DNA from 3 places in the Micromonospora sp. CNZ286 genome. Region 3 is predicted to be linked to each of the others. Evidence: riboswitches for the same ligand, from Rfam matches in the RefSeq annotation. Region 3 holds a riboswitch; each other region holds the start of a gene.
What was found. A riboswitch is a leader RNA that binds a small molecule or an ion and turns the genes downstream of it on or off. The one in region 3 is predicted to bind cobalamin.
Positions count from the first base shown of each region.

Region 1: another riboswitch for cobalamin. It lies ahead of FHX31_RS10565 (peptidase); the one in region 3 lies ahead of FHX31_RS09915 ((2Fe-2S) ferredoxin domain-containing protein).
Region 2: another riboswitch for cobalamin. It lies ahead of FHX31_RS17050 (acyl-CoA thioesterase); the one in region 3 lies ahead of FHX31_RS09915 ((2Fe-2S) ferredoxin domain-containing protein).

Region 1 is NZ_JACHIZ010000001.1:2,280,575-2,287,206, forward strand. Features, by position in the region: gene FHX31_RS10545 (tetratricopeptide repeat protein) at 1-1,079, shown strand, start outside; gene FHX31_RS10550 (hypothetical protein) at 1,145-1,585, opposite strand; gene FHX31_RS10555 (beta-1,3-glucanase family protein) at 1,756-3,348, shown strand; gene FHX31_RS10560 (alkaline phosphatase PhoX) at 3,527-4,687, shown strand; cobalamin riboswitch at 4,817-4,952, shown strand; gene FHX31_RS10565 (peptidase) at 5,052-6,095, shown strand; gene FHX31_RS10570 (hypothetical protein) at 6,131-6,616, shown strand.
Region 2 is NZ_JACHIZ010000001.1:3,745,531-3,752,162, forward strand. Features, by position in the region: gene FHX31_RS17025 (hypothetical protein) at 1-82, shown strand, start outside; gene FHX31_RS17030 (ABC-F family ATP-binding cassette domain-containing protein) at 200-1,837, shown strand; gene FHX31_RS17035 (sensor histidine kinase) at 1,847-2,863, opposite strand; gene FHX31_RS17040 (response regulator transcription factor) at 2,872-3,570, opposite strand; gene FHX31_RS17045 (DM13 domain-containing protein) at 3,672-4,238, shown strand; cobalamin riboswitch at 4,269-4,476, shown strand; gene FHX31_RS17050 (acyl-CoA thioesterase) at 4,608-5,120, shown strand; gene FHX31_RS17055 (LysE family translocator) at 5,124-5,747, shown strand; gene FHX31_RS17060 (PrsW family glutamic-type intramembrane protease) at 5,835-6,632, opposite strand, start outside.
Region 3 is NZ_JACHIZ010000001.1:2,130,476-2,137,107, forward strand. Features, by position in the region: gene cbiE (precorrin-6y C5,15-methyltransferase (decarboxylating) subunit CbiE) at 1-549, shown strand, start outside; gene FHX31_RS09895 (cobalt-precorrin-4/precorrin-4 C(11)-methyltransferase) at 546-1,301, shown strand; gene FHX31_RS09900 (precorrin-2 C(20)-methyltransferase) at 1,302-2,804, opposite strand; gene FHX31_RS09905 (precorrin-8X methylmutase) at 2,801-3,466, opposite strand; gene FHX31_RS09910 (sulfite reductase subunit beta) at 3,463-4,341, opposite strand; cobalamin riboswitch at 4,387-4,567, shown strand; gene FHX31_RS09915 ((2Fe-2S) ferredoxin domain-containing protein) at 4,658-5,302, shown strand; gene cobN (cobaltochelatase subunit CobN) at 5,299-6,632, shown strand, end outside.

The DNA of each region.
Region 1 (6,632 bases), 150 kb from region 3:
CCGTCACCGACGACCCGAAGATCACTATGTCGGCGGCGTACGCCACCGCCATGCTGCACGCCCGGCACCTGCCGGCGGCCGACCAGGACCCGGCGCTGGCCCGGCACTGGCTGGAGGTGGCGCTGCGCCTCGCCGCCGAACTGGCCGACCCACGCCGGCGGCTGCTGTCGACGGTCTTCTACGAGCAGGGCCTGGCGCTGCTGGACAGCCGGGCCGGCCGGCCCGACCGCGCGCTGCGGCTCGTCGACGACGGGCTGACCCGGCTGACGGCCGCGCTCGGCCCCGGCGAACGCCCGCAGGACCTGGCCCGGCTGCGCCACAACCGGGCGCAGGTTCACCTCGCGCTGGGCGACCCGGCGCGGGCGCTGGCCGATCTGGACACCGTGATCGCCCACGACCCCGACAACTGCGAGTACTACGTGGACCGCGCCGCCCTCCACCGGGCGGCGGGCCGGACCCGAGCCGCGATCAGGGACTACGACGCCGCCATCCGGCTGGGACCGCATCTGCCCGAGGCGTACTACAACCGGGCCGTGCTCCAGCAGGAGCGGGGCCGCCCCGAGCGGGCTCGCGCCGACCTGGAGCGGGTGCTCGCCATCGAACCGGGGCACCTCGACGCCCGGATCGCCCTGGTCAACCTGCACGTGGAGCGCGGCGCGCTGGATGCCGCCGAGGCGGGTGCGCGGGCCGGGCTGGCCGGCGCTCCGCAGGAGCCCGCGCTGCTGTGCACCCTGGGCCTGGTCCTCGCCGAGCGCGGCCGGCCCGCCGAGGCCGACGAACTGCTCACCCGGGCCCTGAACGGGGACCCCGAACTGGTGGAGGCGTGGACGAACCGGGCGGCCACCCGGTTCGAGCGCGGCGACGTGGCCGCCGCGCTCGCCGACCTGGACCGGGCGGTGGCGCTGTCGGAGGCCCCCGTGCCGCGCTACAACCGGGGTACGGCCCTGGCCCGGCTGGGCCGGTGGGACGAGGCGGCCCGCGACTTCGCCCAGGCGCTCGCCCAGCCCGGCCTGGACCGGGCCCTGCGCCGGGATCTGCGCGCGGAACTCACCAGGTGCCGCCGGGCGCTGGCCGTCTGACCCGGCCCGGCCGGGGAGCCGGCGCTCATCGTGCGCCGGTCCCGGTCCGGGGGAGGGGAGCGGGTTCAGCAGCCCTGGCGGCGGCTGTAGATCTGGTGGCGCTCACCGGCCCATCCGATGTAGCCGACCGCCTCGACGCAGTAGTTCGCCGTACCGGTGACGGCGACCGGGCCGGCGTAATAGCTGAAGTCACCGGAATTGGTGTCCGCGCCGCCCGACCGGGTGCAGTGCGCGCCCTCGCCCGACCGCTCCGCGCAGCGGTAGATCTGCACGAAGGTGGGCGCCGACCTCCCGTACGCCGCGCCGCGGTGGTAGAAGCAGGCGCTGTTGGTGCCCCCGTTGCTGCTGTTGTAGTAGATCACCAGTTCACCGAGCCCGGACGACTGCACCTGGCTGTAGGTGATGGTCCCCGAGCAGGAGCCGGCCGCCTGGGCGGCGGGGGCGCCGACAGTCAGGCCCGCCGCGACGGTCACCAGCGCCGTCAGCGCCGAAAGCATGCGTTTCATGTACCTACCTACCCAATCCACAGTCGACTGTTCCATAGTGGATCTTAATCAACCGGTGACCTTCGCCGTGACCCTGGTCCATAGGCAGCCACCTATTGACAAACAATATTAACAATTGGACCCTCTGAGAGAGCGCTCTCCCGTCCCCCCGTCTCCCGCGAGGTGTCCCCATGCGTCTCCGAAGAAGGCTGCTCGCCGCCGCGTCCGCCCTGCTCGCCGGGCTCACCGGCGCCGTCGTCGCCACGCCCGCCCAGGCGGTCGGACCGGCGTTGCTGCCGGTCACCGTCACCAACACCACCGGCCGCAGCGACCCGGTCCACCTCTACGTCATCGGCGTCCAGCTGTCCTCCGGCCGACTCGGCTACGTCACCTCCGGCGGCACCTTCGTACCGTGGACCGGCGGGCAGCTCCCGCCGTCGCCCGCGCCGGACGTCTCCATACCGGGCCCCGGCAACGGCGGCAGCACCACGATCCAGTTCCCCCGCGGCTTCTCCGGCCGGGCCTACTTCTCCCTCGGGCAGAAGCTCAAGTTCTTCCTCACCCCGGACGGACTGGTGCAGCCCGCGCCCTGGGCGGCCGGTGACGCGAACCGCGACATCCTCTTCGACTGGAGCGAGTTCACCTACAACGACTCCGGGCTGTGGCTCAACAGCTCCCAGGTCGACATGTTCGCGATCCCGCACGCGGTCACCGTGACCGGCGCCAACGGCGTCACCAAGCGCACCGGCGACGTGGTGGCCAACGGACGCAACGCGGTCATCGACGGGATCCGGGCGCAGCCGGGCTGGGCCGGCACCGTCCACACCCGCTCCGACGGGACCGTCCTGCGCGTCCTGGCTCCGGGCAAGGCGGCCGGGGCCGGCCTGCTCAGCACCACGTACCTGGACTCGTACATCGCGTCCGCGTGGAACGCGTACACCACGAAGACCCTGACCGTGGCGCCCTTCGCCGACCAGCCGGCCATCCGGTACTACGGCCGCACCTCGGGCAACACCATGACCTTCACCAACGGCAGCGGCCAGGTCGTCGCCTCCTTCAACCGGCCCTCCTCGGCCAGCGTCTGGGGCTGCGACGGCGACCTGCCCGCGCCGAACGACCAGGTGGTCGGCCCGATCTCGCGTACGCTCTGCGCCGCCCTCAACCGAGGCACGCTCGGCACCGTCGACACCCAGCCCAGCACGAACGCCGCCGACTTCTACCGCAGCAACCCCACCAACCAGTACGCCCGCCTGATCCACGCCAACATGACCGACGGCCGGGCGTACGCGTTCGCCTTCGACGACGTCGGCGGATTCGAGTCGCTGGTGCACGACGGCGATCCCCGTTCGGCCGGACTGATCCTCAGCCCGTTCACCGGCGGTGGCGGCGGCACCCCGACCACCGGGGTGCCAGTGGTCAGCAACTGGAACAACAAGTGCATCGACGTGCCGAGCTCCAACTTCGTCGACCGCGCGCCGTTGCAGATGTGGAACTGCAACAACACCAACGCGCAGAAGTGGACGTTCAGCGGCACGGCGCTCAAGAGCCAGAACAACAAGTGCATGGACATCGACGCCGGGTCCACCGCGAACGGGGCGGCGGTGCAGCTCTACACCTGCAACGGCACCGGCGCCCAGCAGTTCACCCTGAACGCGGCCGGAGACCTGGTCAACCTCCAGGCCGGCAAGTGCGTCGACATCAAGGACTGGAACGGCAACGACGGCGCGAGGCTCCAGCTCTGGGACTGCGGGGGCACGGCCAACCAGAAGTGGCGCAAGGGCTGACCAGCCATGCGAACGGTGGCGGGGGCCGACCGCGAGTCGCTCCCGTCACCGGCAGGCGACGGACGAGACGGCCGGTGACACGACGCCGCGCACCGAGGCGTCCATCGACGTTCATCCAACAGATCGATGTGCGTAAGCTCCGCCCGGTCAGATCTGGGGAACCTACCGAGGAGGTTCCATGGATCGTCGAGCAATGCTGCGGGCCACTGTCGTCGGTGCGGGCGCTGTCGCGCTGCCGTTCACCGCGTGGTCGGCGGCGTACGGAGCCCCGGCGCAGAACGCGGCGGGCCCCTACGGTGGGCTCCAGCCCGCCGACGCCAACGGCATCCAGTTGCCGGCCGGCTTCACCAGCTCGATCGTCGCACGATCCCGTCGGACGGTGCCGGGGACGTCGTACACCTGGCACGACGCTCCGGACGGTGGCGCCGTGTTCCCGAACGGCACCGGCTGGATCTACGTGTCGAACTCCGAGGTGTCAGCCGGTGCGGGCGGCGGTGCCTCACGCCTCGTCTTCGACTCCAGCGGCACCGTGGTCGGGGCGTCGCGGATCCTCTCCGGCACCAACAACAACTGCGCCGGGGGCAAGACACCGTGGAACACCTGGCTCTCCTGCGAGGAGGTGTCCCTGGGCCGGGTCTTCGAGACGTACCCCCTCGGCGGGACCGCCGTGGCGCGTCCCGCGCTGGGCCGGTTCAAGCACGAGGCGGCCGCGGCCGACCCGGTCCGCCGGGTCGTCTACCTGACCGAGGACGAGACCGACGGCAAGTTCTACCGGTTCGTGCCGACCACCTGGGGCGACCTCTCCGCCGGAACCCTCCAGGTCTTCCGCGCCGGTACGGCGACCTCCGGCACGTTCACCTGGGCCACGGTGCCCGACCCGGACGGCTCGCCCACCCCGACCCGGCAGCAGGTGTCCGGCGCGAAGACGTTCAACGGCGGCGAGGGCTGTCACTACGCGGATGACACCGTCTGGTTCACCACGAAGGGCGACAACCGCGTGTGGCAGGTCAACCTGGCCGCCGGCACGTACGAGCTCGCCTACGACGACAACCTGGTCAGTCCGGGCACCCCTCCGCTGACCGGGGTCGACAACATCACCGGGTCCACTGCCGGTGACCTGTACGTCGCGGAGGACGGCGGGAACATGGAGATCTGCATGATCACGCCCGACGACAAGATCTCGGTCTTCCTGCGGATCACCGGACAGAGCGGTTCGGAGATCACCGGGCCGGCGTTCACCCCGGCGGGGGACCGGCTGTACTTCTCGTCGCAACGCGGCACGACCGGCTCGTCCTCCGGCGGCATCACCTACTGCGTCACCGGGCCGTTCCGCCGATGACCGGCTCCCGGCCCCGCTGACAGTGACCACGCGGTGGAGGACGCCCGGTCTTCACCGGGCGTCCTGCCGGCCGTCACGGCACGTGTCCGGTTCCTGGCGCATTGACATCGGTGCTCCGGCCACAGCAGACTGTCGCGACAACTGAACCACCGCGTGTACGTGCGGGGGAAGACCGGTCGAAATCCGGCGCTGGCCCGCAACGGTAGGCCGCCCAGAGAGATCTGCGGCGGCGAGCCCGAATACCCGTCGTACGCGTGTATCCGCTCCCCACCCGTCGTGGCCCACGGGTCGGAGTCCCGGTCGACGCGGCGTTGCCGCGGTCGTCCGGGCTTTCGACGACCGCCGGGCCGGAAAGGCGCTTCCGATGGTCGTCCGCCGAAGCCGGCACCGCCTGCTCGCGCTCCTCTGCGGCGTACTCGCCGCTCTCACCCTCACCACACCCGCCGTCGCCGCCCCCGAGCGCGCCGCCCTCACCCGCCCGGAGGCCGCCGGCGGCTGGCTCGCCCGGCAACTCGTCGACGGCGAACGCTTCGAGGCGGTCTTCGACGGTGTCGCGTACCCCGACCAGGGGCTGACCCTCGACGCCGTGTTCGCCTTCGCCGCCACCGGCGTCGCCGACGACCACGGCGCCGACGCGCTGGCCTGGGTCGCCCGGCCGGACATCCGCGACGGCTACCTCGGCGACGGCGCCTCCGAGGCGTACGCGGGTGCGACCGCCAAGCTCGCCCTCGCCGTGCAGGTGCGCGGCGGCGACCCGGCCGACGTCGGCGGGGTGGACCTGATCGCCCGGCTGCGCTCGCTCCAGACGCCGGCCGGCAGGTTCAGCGACCGGTCCGCGTACGGCGACTACAGCAACGCGTTCAGCCAATCCTTCGCGCTGCTGGCGCTGGACCGTACGGCGGGCGGAGCGCCACCGGCGGCGGCCGCCTGGCTGGCCGGCACCCGGTGCCCGGACGGCGGCTACCCGCTGCTGCCCGCGCAACCGGTCTGCACGTCCGACGTGGACGCCACCGCGCTCGCGGCACAGGCGCTGCGCGCCGCGGACCGTCCGGCCGACGCCGCCGCCGGGCTGCGCTGGCTGGTGTCCGTTCAGCGTGCCGACGGCGGCTTCGCCAACGCGGGCGGCACGCCGAACGCCAACAGCACCGGCCTCGCCGCGCAGGCCCTGCGCGACGGCCACCGGCTGCCGGCCTGGGCGCGGGCCCGGGCATTCCTCGCCGGACTCCAGGTCGGCTGCGCCGGGGCGCCGGCCGACCGGGGCGCTGTCGACTTCGACGGCGGCGGCTTCGATCCGGCCACCGCACCCCGGGCGACCGCCCAGGCCGTCCTCGGTCTCACCGGGATCGGGTACGCCCGCCTGTCCGCCGCCGGCGCCGACCCCGGCGCACCGGCACTCGCCTGCCCGTGAACCCCTTCGCCGCGCACCCGATCACAGGAGGATCCGTGTTCCGTCATCGTTCCACAGTCCGCACCTGGCTGGCCGGCCTGCTGGCCGCCGTCGTGGCCGGCGTCGCGCTGACCGCAGTCGAGCCCGCGCCCCGGGCGGCGCACGCCGCCGCCTGCACCGGCACCTCGGGAGTCACTGTGGTCGTCGACTTCGCCGCGCTCGGCGGCGGCGTCCAGGTCGCCTGTGCGCCGGGCGATCCGGCCACCGGCCTGGCCGCGCTCCAGGCCGCCGGCTTCACAGTCACCGGCACCGCCCGCTGGGGCCTGGCCTTCGTCTGCCGGATCAACGGCAAGCCCACCGCCGCGACCGAGCCGTGCGTCAACACCCCGCCGGCCACGGCGTACTGGTCGTACTGGCATGCGTCCAGCGGCGGCTCCTGGTCCTACAGCACGTCGGGGGCGACCGGCTACAACCCCGCGCCGGGCAGTGTCGAGGGCTGGTCCTTCGGCGCCGGCGCCCCGCCGAGCATCGCCGCTCCCTAGGTGTGACCGGCGGCGC
Region 2 (6,632 bases), 1.6 Mb from region 3:
TACGGTGGACCGGAGTGATCCAGTGGCGATCAGGCAGGCAGGGAGACCAGACATGGCGGGTGACGACGACATCTCCGGGTGAGACCGGACATGTGACCGACCGCAGGCGAGCGCCGTGGTCGTTCCGTCGTACCCCGAGACCGTGTCCCCCGCCGGGCGGCTGAGGTCCGCCCGCCCTCATCTTGAGGTCGTCTTCCTGATGTCCGATTCCTTCGTCGTCTGCTCGAACCTGACCTTCTCCTGGCCGGACGACACCCCGGTCTTCCAGAACCTCTCCTTCACCCTCGGCGGCGGCCGGACCGGACTGGTCGCGCCGAACGGCGCCGGCAAGAGCACGCTGCTCAAGCTGATCGCCGGCGAGTACCGCCCGGCCGCCGGGTCGGTGACCGTCGACGGCGTGCTGGGCTACCTACCGCAGAGCCTGCCGCTGGCCGCCGACCTCACCGTGGCCGAGGTTCTGGAGATCGCCCCGCTGATCGCGGCGCTGCACGCCATCGAGGCCGGCGACGCCGACGAGAGGCACTTCACCACCATCGGCGCCGATTGGGACATCGAGGAACGCACGCGCGCGCAACTCGACCGGCTCGGCCTCGGCGACCTCGCCTTCGACAGGCGCCTGGGCACGCTCAGCGGTGGGCAGGTGGTCTCCCTCGGCCTGGCGGCGCAACTGCTCAAGCAGCCCGACGTGCTGCTGCTGGACGAGCCGACGAACAACCTCGACCTGGGCGCCCGGCACCGGCTCTACGACGTGCTGGAACAGTGGCACGGCTGCCTGCTGCTGGTCAGTCACGACCGGGCGCTGCTGGACCGGATGGACCGCATCGCCGAACTCGACCGCGGTGAGATGCGCTTCCACGGCGGCGACTTCACCTCGTACGAGGCGGCCGTGCGGGCCGCGCAGGAGGTGGCGGAGAAGAACGTCCGCAGCGCCGAACAGGACCTCAAGCGGGAGAAGCGGGAGTTGCAGGAGGCCCGCGAACGGGCGGCCCGGCGAGCCGGCAACGCCGCCCGGAACCTGAAGAACGCGGGTCTGGCGAGGATCGTCGCCGGCGGCTTGAAGCGGGACGCGCAGGTGGCGGCGGGCAAGGCGAACGAGATGCACTCCGGGCGGGTCGACGACGCCCGGGCACGGCTCGACGAGGCCGAGCGGGCGCTGCGCAACGAGAAGACGATCACGGTGGAGCTGCCCGCCACCACCGTCCCGGCCGGACGCACGCTGCTGACCGCCGAACGGGTCCGGGTCCGGCACGGTGAGCGGTCGCTGTTCGCCGCCGACGGTGTCGACCTGACGATCCGCGGTCCGGAGCGGATCGCCCTGCTCGGCGACAACGGCGCGGGCAAGTCGACGCTGCTGCGCCTGATCGACGGCGATCTGGAGCCGGAGAGCGGCCGGATCACCCGCGCGGACGGCCGGATCGCGTACCTGTCGCAGCGGCTGGACCTGCTGGACCTGGACCGTACCGTGGCGGAGAACCTGGCCGCGTTCGCGCCGCAGGCCCCTGACGCGCAGCGGATGAACCTGCTCGCCCGCTTCCTGTTCCGCGGCCCGCGCGCGCATCTTCCGGTCGGGGTGCTCTCCGGCGGGGAGCGGCTGCGCGCCACGCTCGCGTGCGTGCTGGGCGCCGAACCGGCCCCGCAGCTCCTGCTGCTCGACGAGCCGACGAACAACCTCGACCTGGTCAGCGTCGGGCAGTTGGAGAGCGCGCTGCACGCCTACCGGGGCGCGCTGCTGGTGGTCAGCCACGACGAGCGGTTCCTCGCCGCGATCGACGTGGGCCGCTGGCTGCGCCTGGCGGACGGGCGCCTGGTGGAGACCGGTCCCCCGGACGCCGGCTGAGCGGCCCGGTCAGACCGCCGGCAGGCGGACCACGAACCGGCACCCGCCGGTCACGTTGTGCGCGTGCACCCGCCCGCCGTGCGCCTCGACCAGTCCGCGCACGATCGCCAGGCCCAGCCCGCCGCCGGCCGGTGCCGCCTCGTCGGCGCCGGCCGGTGCGGGGGTACGGGCCCGGGTGCCCCGGAACGCCACGTCGAACACCCGGGGCAGGTCCGCCTCCGGAATGCCGCCGCAGGTGTCGGAGACGGCGAGCCACGCGTCGGCGTCGTCCCGTCCGGCGTCGATGCGGACAGTGCCGTCCGGTGGCGTGTACCGCACCGAGTTGACCAGCAGGTTCGTCACGACGCGGGCGAGTTCGGCCTCGGCGGCCCGGACGGTCGGCCAGCCGGTCTCCGGGGCGAGCACCCGGACCCGCCGGTCGGCGGCCAGCGGCGCGGTGGCGGCGATCGCGTCGGAGACCACGTCGCCGAGCGGCACCGGGGACAGCGCGGGCCGCAGCGCTCCGGCGGTGATCCGGGACAGCTCGAACAGATCGTCGACCAGGCGCGTCATCCGGTCCGTCTCGACCCGGATCCGGCGGTGGTACTCGGCCACCGCCGCCGGCTCGTCGACCACCCGGTCCTCCAGTGCCTCCGCCATCGCCCGCAGCCCGGCCAGCGGCGTACGCAGGTCGTGGGAGACCCACGCGACCAGCTCGCGGCGGCCGGCCTCCAGCTGCCGTTCCCGCTGCCGGGCCTGGTCGGCCCAGACCGCCGCCTGGGCGAGGCGGCGGGCGAACGCCACCCCGACGGCCAGGCTGAGCGCCGCGGACGCGGCGACCGTGACGAGGACGACCTGGAGGTCGTGCGCGGACAGGAACATGGCCTGGGCGACGGCGGTGACGCCCGCCGTCACCGAGGCGATGGTGACCGCGAGCAGCACCGCGATGTGCGCGAGGATCGACCGGTGGCGCACCAGCCGCAGCGCGCCGACGCCGATCGCGCCGACCGCAGCGCCGGCGAGCAGGGCGTAGAGCCCGATGACCATCAGTTCGTTCACCGGGACGCCGCCGACGGCTCGTACCGGTAACCGACGCCCCACACGGTGACGATGCGGCGCGGCTGCGCCGGGTGGTCCTCGATCTTCTCCCGCAGCCGCCGGACGTGGACGGTGACTGTGGACTGGTCGCCGAACCGCCAGCCCCACACGCGGTCCAGCAGCTCGGCCCGCGACCAGGCGCGTCCCGGGTTCGCCAGCAGAAACGCGAGCAGGTCGAACTCCCGTACGGTCAGCGACAGCGGCTGCCCGCCGCGCTCGGCGACGCGCCGGTCGGTGTCCGCGGTGAGGTCGCCGTCGCGCAGCACCCCTGTCGGTCCCCGGTCCTGCGGGGCCGCGCGCCGCAGCACCGACCGGATGCGCAGCACGAGTTCACGGGGCGAGAACGGCTTGGTCACGTAGTCGTCCGCGCCGACCTCCAGCCCGGCGACCCGGTCGGCCTCGTCCCCGAGCGCGGTGAGCATGACGACGGGCAGGCCGGGCAGCCGGCGCCGCAGCCGCCGGCACACCTCGATGCCGTCGAGACCCGGCATCATCAGGTCGAGGACCACCAGGTCGGGCGGCTCCTCCTCGGCCGCGGCGAGCGCGTCCGGCCCGTCGAAGGACAGCCGGACCCGGCAGCCGTCCTGTTCGAGGTAGCGCCGGACGACGTCGCTCACCGTCCGGTCGTCGTCGACGACGAGCACGTAGCGCCCCATGGGCCAGACGCTACCCATCGGCGTCCCGGTGCGGCGGCCCGCGGTCGACCCGTAAGCGGACGGAAAGATCTTTCCGCCGGCTACGCGCCTACCGTCGGAGCATGGGCAGAAGACGTGTGGTGTTGTCGGTGCTGGCCGTGGTGGCCGTCACCGGCCTCGGGGTGAGCCTGTACCTGTTCCAGCCGTGGCGGCTGGTGACCGACCGCGAGGTACGCGAGACGCTGCCCACTGTGGCGGAGCCCTCACCGGCGCCGGCCGGCACGACCGGCTCGTCGCCGACCGGTGCGGCGCCCGCCGACGTGGTGCTCGCCGCCGGTGACTTCGTCACCCACGAGCACGACACGTCCGGCCGGGCGCAGCTCGTCCGTCTCGCCGACGGCCGCCGTCAGCTGCTCCTGCGCGGACTGGACACCTCCGACGGGCCGGACCTGCGGGTGTGGCTCACCGACCGGAAGGTGCTGCCCGGCCGGGCCGGCTGGCAGGTGTTCGACGACGGCCGCTGGATCGAGCTGGGCCGGCTCAAGGGCAACATCGGCGACCAGGCGTACGACATCCCGGCGTCAGTGGACCTGGACGGTCTGCGCAGCGTGTCGATCTGGTGCAAGCGGTTCGCGGTGTCGTTCGGCGCGGCGCCGCTTGCCGCTGTGACGGGATCGGCGCCGGCCTGACGCCTGTGCCGCCGGCCTCGGACGCTGGGCTACGCTGCGGGGAGCGCTGGTTCACCCGGTCGGCGACGGCCGGGTGTCGTAAGAGGGAACCCGGTGGGAATCCGGGACTGCCCCGCAGCGGTGAGTGGGAACGACAGCCGTCAACAGCACTGGGCCACCGGCCTGGGAAGCGACGGCCAGTAGGCGACCTCGTGTCACGCCCGCGAGTCCGAAGACCCGCCCGCGTCGCGCGTACCACCGGTGCGCGCCGCCGTCGACCTCGCGGGTGGGTCGGGCGGGTGACACGTCGTACGCAGGGCCGTCGGCGTGTCCTCGACGTGCACACCCCGGCCGGTCGGCGGTCCGCTTCTGCGAGGACGGAACCGCACAGTGCCCGACACCATCACGCTCACCGGCCGACCACCGTCGGCCTCGCACCTGACCCTGTCGCAGATCATGGACCAGCACCACACCAACCTGATGGGCACGGTCCACGGCGGGCGCATCCTCAACCTGATCGACTCGGTCGCCGGTGTGGTCGCCGCCCGCCACTCCGACGGCCCGGCCGTCACCGCCGCCATCGACGAGACCGCGTTCCTTCGGGCGGTACGCGTCGGGGACGTGGTCCACGTGGACGCCCGGATCACCTGGGCCGGCCGCAGCTCGATGGAGGTGGCGGTGAAGGTCAGCGCGGACCGGTGGGACCGCGCGGTGCCGCCGGTGGACGTGGCGACCGCGCACCTGGTGATGGTGGCGGTGGACGACGACGGGCAGCCCCGGCCGGTGCCGCCGCTGCACGCCGAGACCGACGGCGACCGGCGGCGCTACCGGGAGGCGCAGATCCGGCGCGAACACCGGCTGGCGCTGCGCCGGGCGCTGCTCGACGGCGCCGGGGAGGGCTGACCGGTGCTCGGACTGTCGGCGGCCACGCTCGCGGGTTACCTGGCCGCCATCGTGGTGCTCATGCTCACCCCGGGGCCGGACATGATGTTCGTGCTCGCCAACGCCACCCGGTACGGCCCACGGGCGGGCGCGGTGGCCGCGCTCGGGGTCGCCGCCGGGGAGGCGGTGCACGTCGCCGCCGTGGTGGCCGGGCTCGCCACGCTGATCGCCGCGTCCCCGGTGCTGTTCACCGCGATCCGGTGGGCCGGTGCGGCGTACCTCATCGTGCTGGGCCTGCGGGCGCTGCGCGGCACGGGCCGGCCCGGCGCCCCGGCGGACCGGCCGGACGGCGGTGCCGGGCGGGCGTTCCGGCGCGGGCTGCTGACGAACCTGCTCAACCCGAAGATGATCCTGTTCAGTGTGGCGTTCCTGCCGCAGTTCGTCCGGCCCGAGGCGGGCCCGGTGGCGGCGCAGCTGGTGCTGCTCGGCGTGCTGTTCGTCGCGGTGCAGCTCGCCGTGGACCTGGCGCTCGGGGTGGGCGCCGGGCGGTTCGCCAGGCGGTGGGGCGACAGCCGCTGGTCACGGCGCGTCGACCGGCTCTGCGCTGTCGCCTTCGTCGCGCTCGGCGTCCGGCTGGCCGCCGGCTGAGGCGTACCGGGGCGAGTGGCGGAGCGCGGTGGGGCGTCGGCAATGCCCGGGCCGGTTGATCGACTCCATCACGCCGAAGTGGCGGCATCAGAAGTGCTCCGACCCCGCCACCTCGGCGAACTGGCGATGATCATGAGGCCGGTCCCGGTTCGGCTCCGCCGGCGTCCCGGACGCGGGCGGCCGCTCGCGGTCCAGGTGCAGGCGCAGCAGCACCCAGCCCAGCGACACGGCGCCGATGAACACGTACGCGGGCTGGGTGCCGAACGTGTCCCAGCAGGTGTGCAGCGTGACGGCGGCGGCGAAGGTGAGCAGGAACGCCGCCAGCTTCCGGCCGCCGGGCGCGGCGGCGAACGTGAACAGCGCGGCGGCGGTCAGCCCGGTCCAGGCCAGGTGCGCGGCGGGCGCGGTGAGACCGCGTACCAGCAGCGTCCGCTCGACCGCGCCGAGGTTGCCCTCCGACCCGACGAACGCGGCGAACGCGTAGCCCATGGTCTCCAGCGCGGCGAACCCGGTGCCGGAGGCCACGCCGATCACCAGGCCCTGCGCCGGGGACGGGTGCCGCCGCCACAGCAGCAGGATGCCGGCCGGCACGATCAGTTTGGCGGTCTCCTCGGCCAGGCCGACGAGCGCCATCGGCAGGACGCCGAGGCGGTGCAGGGTGCCGTACTCCAGCCAGCCGGCGGCGACCACGCCGACCACGCCGCCGAGGAGCGCGGCGACGCCGACGACGGAGCCGGGGACCGGGCGGCGGGCCGGCCGTCCCTGGGCGAAGGCCAGGAATGTGGCGGGCGCGACGCACGCGCCGAGCACGATCAGCGCCGGGACGAACGTGACGGTCCCGGTGCCGGCGAGTGTCTCCAGCACCAGCAGGTGAAGCCCGACGCC
Region 3 (6,632 bases):
CCCGACGACGCGTTCGAGCACGCCGGGCAGATCACCAAACGTGACCTGCGGGCCAGTGCCCTGGCCCGGCTCGCGCCCGCGCCCGGTCAGCTGCTGTGGGACGTCGGCGCCGGCAGCGGCTCGATCGGTGTGGAGTGGATGCGGGCCTGGCCGACGGCACGGACGATCGCGGTGGAGCCCCGCTCCGACCGGGCCGCGCTGGTGCACCGCAACGCCGCTGCCCTCGGCGTGCCGGGTCTGTGTCTGGTCGAGGGTTCGGCGCCCGGGGCCCTGTCCGGCCTGGACCGTCCCGACGCGGTGTTCGTCGGCGGCGGGGCCACCGTCCCCGGCGTGCTGGACACCTGCTGGGATGCGCTCGGCGCCGGTGGACGGCTCGTCGTGCACGGTGTCACCGCCGAGACCGAGGCGGTGCTGCTGGAGCAGCACCGCCGGCGCGGCGGTGAACTCGTCCGCCTGCACGTCGAACGCGCCGAACCGCTCGGCGGCTTCACCGGCTGGACGCCCGCGCGGGCAGTCAGCCAGTGGTCCATCGTCAAGGGAGATTCATGACCGTCCATTTCGTCGGGGCCGGGCCCGGCGCCGCCGACCTGCTCACCCTCCGCGCGGTACGCCTGCTCGAGTCCGCCGACGTGTGCCTGTACCCGGGCACGTACCTCGACGCCGAGGTGCTGGAGCACTGCCGTGACGACGCCCGGCTGATCGACACCCAGCACCTCGACCTGGACCAGATCACCACGCACCTGGTCCAGGCACACGCCGACGGGTCCGAGGTCGTACGGCTGTGCTCCGGTGACCCGTCGCTGTACTCGGCGGTGCACGAGCAGGCACGCCGGCTCGACGCCGCCCGGGTCCCGTGGGACGTCACGCCCGGCGTGCCGGCCTATGCGGCTGCTGCCGCCGCCGTCGGCGCCGAGCTGACCGTCCCGGAGCTGGCCCAGTCGGTCGTGCTCACCCGCGCGCAGGCCCGGTCCACGGTCATGCCGTCGGGAGAGAAGCTCGCCGCGTTCGCCGCGACCGGCGCGACGCTCGCCCTGCACCTGGCGGTCACGCGTACCCGCGAGCTGGCCGCCGAACTGGCCGGCTACTACGGCCACGACTGCCCCATAGTCGTGGTGCACCGGGTGTCGCAGCCGCAGGAGCTCATCCTGCGCGGCACGCTGGCCGACATCGGCGGCCGGGTCGAGCAGGCCGGTCTGCGACAGGCAGCGGTCATCCTGGTCGGCCCGGCGCTGGCCGGGGACGTCCGTGGCGGCGAGTCGTTCCTCTACTCGGCCGGTCGCGAGCGCCGCGTGCGCGGCTGATCAGGGCACGAAGCGCGGGCTCCAGACACGTCCGGCCGCGGTGACTCGCGTCGCCGAGGCGCCGATGATCAACAGGCATTTCATGTCGATGCTGCCGGGGTCCAGTTCGCCGAGCGAGGTGACGGTGAGACTCTCCCCGGCCCGGCCGATGTCGCGGCCCACGACCACGACCGTCCGGGGGGACTTGTGCTCCAGCAGCACGGCCCGGGCCTGCGCGACCTGTTCGGTGCGTGAGCGTGAGCGCGGGTTGTAGAGGGCCAGCACCAAATCCGCCTCGGCGACAGCGCGCAGCCGCTTGACCACGACCTCCCACGGCTTGAGCCGGTCCGACAGGCTCATCACCGCGAAATCGGCCCCGATCGGCGCGCCCGCGCGCGCCGCGACCGCCTGGACGGCGGAGATCCCGGGTACGACACGGATGGCGACGCCGGCGTAGCGGGGGTCCTCCGCGGCCTCGAACACCGCCGACGCCATGCCGAAGACGCCCGCGTCACCGCCGGAGACGACCGCGACGCGCTCACCGGCGAGCGCCAGTTCGAGCGCCTGCCGGGCCCGCTCGAGCTCGACCGTGTTGCCGGAGGCGTGGCGGACGAGTCCGGGGCGCTGCGCGACGCGCTGGACGTACGGGCCGTAGCCGACGACGTGGCCGGCCTCGGCGAGCACCTGCGACGCCTCGGGGGAGAGCCACCGATCGGGACCGGGGCCGAGGCCCACGACGACGACCTCGGCGCCGGGATAAGGTTCGGTGACCCTGGTGGCCGGGAGGTCGTAACGGGCCACTCCGGGCCGGGTGTCGCCGGGGACCAGCACGATCGAGAAGTACGGCACCGTGGCGGGGTCCACGTCGGCGACAGGCAGTACCCGCTCGGCGGTCATCGACGCCCGTTCGACGTACCAGGAGCCCTCGACGCGCCCGGCCTGCTCGAGCGCCGAGCGGACCTTGGTGAACGTCCGGCCCAGCTTCATGATCACCGCCCCGTCGGTGTCGGCGAGACGCCGGGCCAGCTCGGGCTCGGGCAACGTTCCCGGCAGCACGGTCAGCACGTCGGTCTGCCGGACCAGCGGCAGGGCGGTGGTGGCGGTGGCGGCGGCGAAGGCGGGCACACCGGCGACGACCTGCGTGTCGAACTCGCCGGCGAGCCGGTCGTGCAGGTACATGAACGAGCCGTAGAGCATCGGGTCGCCCTCGGCCAGCACGACCACGTCGCGGCCCGCACGAAGGTGGGCCCGCAGCCGCTCGGCGGCTTCGGCGTAGAAGTCGGCCATCGCCCCGGCGTACCCGCCCGGGTGCTCGGTGCTCTGGGTCGTCACCGGATAGACCAGCGCCTCCTCGATCACGTCGTCCGGGAACAGCCCGGCAGCGATGCGGCGCGCGTTGGACTGTTTGCCGACACCCTGGTGGTAGGCGATGACCTGGGCCGCGCCGATCAGCCGGGCGGCTTTGAGCGTGATCAGTTCGGGATCACCCGGGCCGACCCCGACGCCGGACAGCCGCCCGGTCACTCCGCCTCCCGGGCGAGGGCGTTGAGCGCGGAGGCGGCCATCGCCGAGCCGCCCCGGCGCCCGGTCACCACGAGATAGGGCACGTCGAGGCCGGGGGCGTCGGTGGCGAGGTCGATGAGCGCCTGCTTGGACTCGGCGGCGCCGATGAATCCCACCGGCGTACCGATGATCGCAGCTGGTCGTGGCGCGCCGTCGCGCAGCATCTCCAGCAGGTGGAACAGGGCCGTGGGGGCGTTGCCGAAGGCGACGACCGCGCCGGCGAGGTGGTCGGTCCACAGCGACACCGCCGCCGCCGACCGGGTCGTTGCCCACCGGTGGGCAAGCGCCGGGACCTCGGGTTCGTGCAGAAAGCAGCGGACCTCGTTGTCACGGGGCAGGCGGGCGCGGGTAACGCCGGCGGCGACCATGTGCGCGTCGGTCAGGATCGGCGCCCCCGCCTCCAGCGCCCCGCGGGCGGCGGCCACCAGGCCGGGGTGGATCACCAGGTTGCGGGTGAGGTCGGTCTGGCCGCATGCGTGGATCATCCGCACCGCGACCTTCTCGGCGTCGGCCGGCACACCCGAAAGATCGGCCTCGGCACGGATGGTGGCGAACGAGGCGTCGTAGATCGCCGCGCCGTCGGTGACGTAGTCGTAGCGGCGTGCCGGTGTGGTGAGACTCATGCGTTCTCCAGATCGGGGACGAGCAGGGTGCGGTACGGGGTGACGACGATCTCGCCGGCGCCGAGCGCGCGGATCTCCTCCAGCAGGGGAGCGTCCACTCGGCCGCCGGAAGCCGCGAGGTGCGCGGTGACGCGGCCGTCATCCTGAACGATCCTGCCCAGCGCGGGTGGAGGTGTGCTCACCCGGGTCCGCTCGGCACGGTCGAGTACGGTGCCCAGCAGCGCGGCGCCGGCGCCGGGCAGCTCGTCGACGTGCCAGGGTGAGTCCGGCCGGTCACCCGCGAGCCCGGCGAAGCGTACGGCGAGCCCGGTCAGCGCCGCGGCGGCCTCGTCCAGCCGGATGACTGGCCCCCACGCCGAGGTTCCGGCGCGTAGCTGCGCGGTGTCCGAGTCGAGCGCCACCAACCCCAGGTCCAAGTCACGGCTGACCAGATCACCGCGGCCGTCGTCAAGCACGAACAGGAACCGTCCGGTCAGCGCGGTGAGCCGGGGCTCGGCGCGCAGCCGTGCGTCGAGTCCGGCGACGACCGGGTGTAGATCGGCCCGGCCGCCACTGCGTCCGGTCAGCGGTGAGGCGAGGATGTTGCGGACCAGCTCGTGCGACGTGGACGGTACGAGCCCGGTCGCGATGACGTCGGCGACGACGGTCTCGGGCAGCCGCCCACCGTCGTGCTCGAGACCGCGCACCTGCAGGTTGGCGCGGCTGGTCAGGTGGACCGCGCCGTCGCCGTGCGCACGGGCCACCTCCACGAGTGCGCACAGCGCCGCAGTCGGCACGATCCCGCCGGGGACGCGCACCCGCACGAGCGCGCCGTCGTCGGCGATCCATGGGCGCAGCAGGCCGGGACACAGGTCGCGGCGGGTCCTCTCGGTCACGGCGACATGGTGCCAGAGCCCGTCCCCGGCGACACCGGCTGTCGGTGCTACCGTCGTGATGCCAGTCAAACTCAGCCATGAGCCAGGGAACCCGGTGCGAATCCGGGACTGACGCGCAGCGGTGAGGGTGACGGGCGGGGCACGACGCCACTGGACCCACGGTCTGGGAAGGCGCCCCGTCCGGTTGATCCCGAGTCCGAAGACCTGCTGGCCGCAGATCCGTCTGCGACACGTGCCCATCCAGGCCTCGCGCACAGGCCCCGGACGAAAGAAGACCCCGTGTCCCGATCGCACCGGATCACCGGCTCCTGACCCCGTGAGCGTCCTCGTTCACGTCGCGACCGCACTGACGGACGCCGCGTCGCCGGTGCTACGCGGGCAGGCCGAGGCAGCCGGCGCCCGACTGGCCTTCCTGCAAGCCGGCGAGCCGACGCTGACCCATGTGCTCGACCTGCTGCACGCCGAGGGCGCCCGGGAGGTTCGCCTGGAACCGGTGAGCACCGACGACCTGACTTTCGCCCGTTCGTGGGTGGGACGCGTGGCCGGCCACTGGCACCGTCAGCAGATCGACCCGCCGGTCATCCGGTTCGGCGAGCGCGCGATCACCGGGCACGAGGCGCCACTCACCTCACCGGCCTGGGACACCCTGCCGCCGTACCGCCATCATCTACTGCTGTGCCGCGGCCCGCGCTGCAGTGCCCGCGGCGCGGACGAGACCTATCGCGCGATCGTGGGCGCGCTCGTCGAGCAGCAGCTCACCGACGCCGACGTCCTCATGGCCCAGACCGGCTGCCTGTTCCCGTGCAACCACGGACCAGTCGCCGTCGTGCACCCCGACGGCACCTGGTACGGGCCGGTGCGACCCGGCGACGCGGCACGCCTCGTCGGCGAGCACCTACGCGCCGGCCGTCCGGTCGGCGACCTGCGCCTCGGCTCCCGTGTCACCGAAGGAGAAACATGACACGCATCGCCCTGCTGTCCACCTCGGACACCGACCTGCTCTCGGCGCGGGCCAGCAACGCGGACTGGTCCTGGGCCAACCCTGCCCGGCTCACCGGCGAGCGCCGCGACACCCTGACCACCGAGGCCGACGTGGTCGTTCTGCGGGTGCTCGGCTCGCCCGAGGACGTACGCGACCTCGCCGCGCTGATCCGCGGCACCGGCCGTCCCCTGGTCGTGCTCGGTGGGGAACGGACGCCGAACGCCGCGTTGATGGGGCTGTCGACCGTCCCGATCGGCGTCTGCGCCGAGGCGCACCGCTACCTCGCCGAGGGCGGCGCGGAGAACCTGCGCCAACTGCACGCCTTCCTGTCCGACACCGTGCTGCTGACCGGCGAAGGCTTCGAACCGCCGGCCGTGCTGCCCGAGTGGGGAGTCAGCCGGCAGCCGGCCCCGGACGCCCGGCCCCGCGTCGGAGTCCTGTACTACCGGGCCCACGAGGTGAGCGGCAACAACGCGTTCGCCCACGAACTCGCCGATGCCATCGACACCACCGGCGTGGCCGCCGGCGTACCGATCTACGTCTCGTCACTGCGGGCGGCGCCCGAGGAGTTGTACGCCGAACTCGCCACCCTGGACGCGATCGTCGTCACGGTCCTGGCCGCCGGCGGCGCCCGGCCCGCCACCGCGAGCGCCGGCGGCGACGACGAGTCCTGGGACGTCGAACGGCTGCGCGCCCTCGACATCCCCGTGCTGCAGGCTCTGGCGCTCACGTCCGGCAGAGCCGAGTGGGAGGCGTCCGACGAAGGCGTCACCCCGCTCGACTCCGCGACCCAGATCGCCATCCCCGAGTTCGACGGCCGCCTCATCACCGTCCCGTTCTCATTCAAGGAGGTCGACGCCGACGGCCTGCCCCGCTACGTGACCGACCCTGAGCGATGCACCCGCGTCGCGGGCATCGCCGTCAACCACGCCCGACTGCGGTATGTCCCGCCCGCCGAGCGCAAGGTGGCCCTCGTCCTGTCGGCCTACCCGACCAAGCACAGCCGCATCGGCAACGCCGTCGGCCTCGATACGCCCGTGTCGGCGATCCGATTGCTGCGCGCGATGCGAGATGCCGGCTACGACCTCGGCGCACCCGGCGCAATTCCCGGGCTCGACCCGCTGCTCCCGGTCGAGGGAGAGGATGCCGACACGACGGCCGGCAACGCGCTCATCCACGCTTTGATCGCCGCCGGTGGGCAGGACGAGGAGTGGCTCACGCAGGCTCAGCTCAGCGAGTCGCACGTGCGTATCAGCCGGGACGACTACCGGCGCTGGACTGCCGGATTGCCCGCCGCGCTGCGCGACGC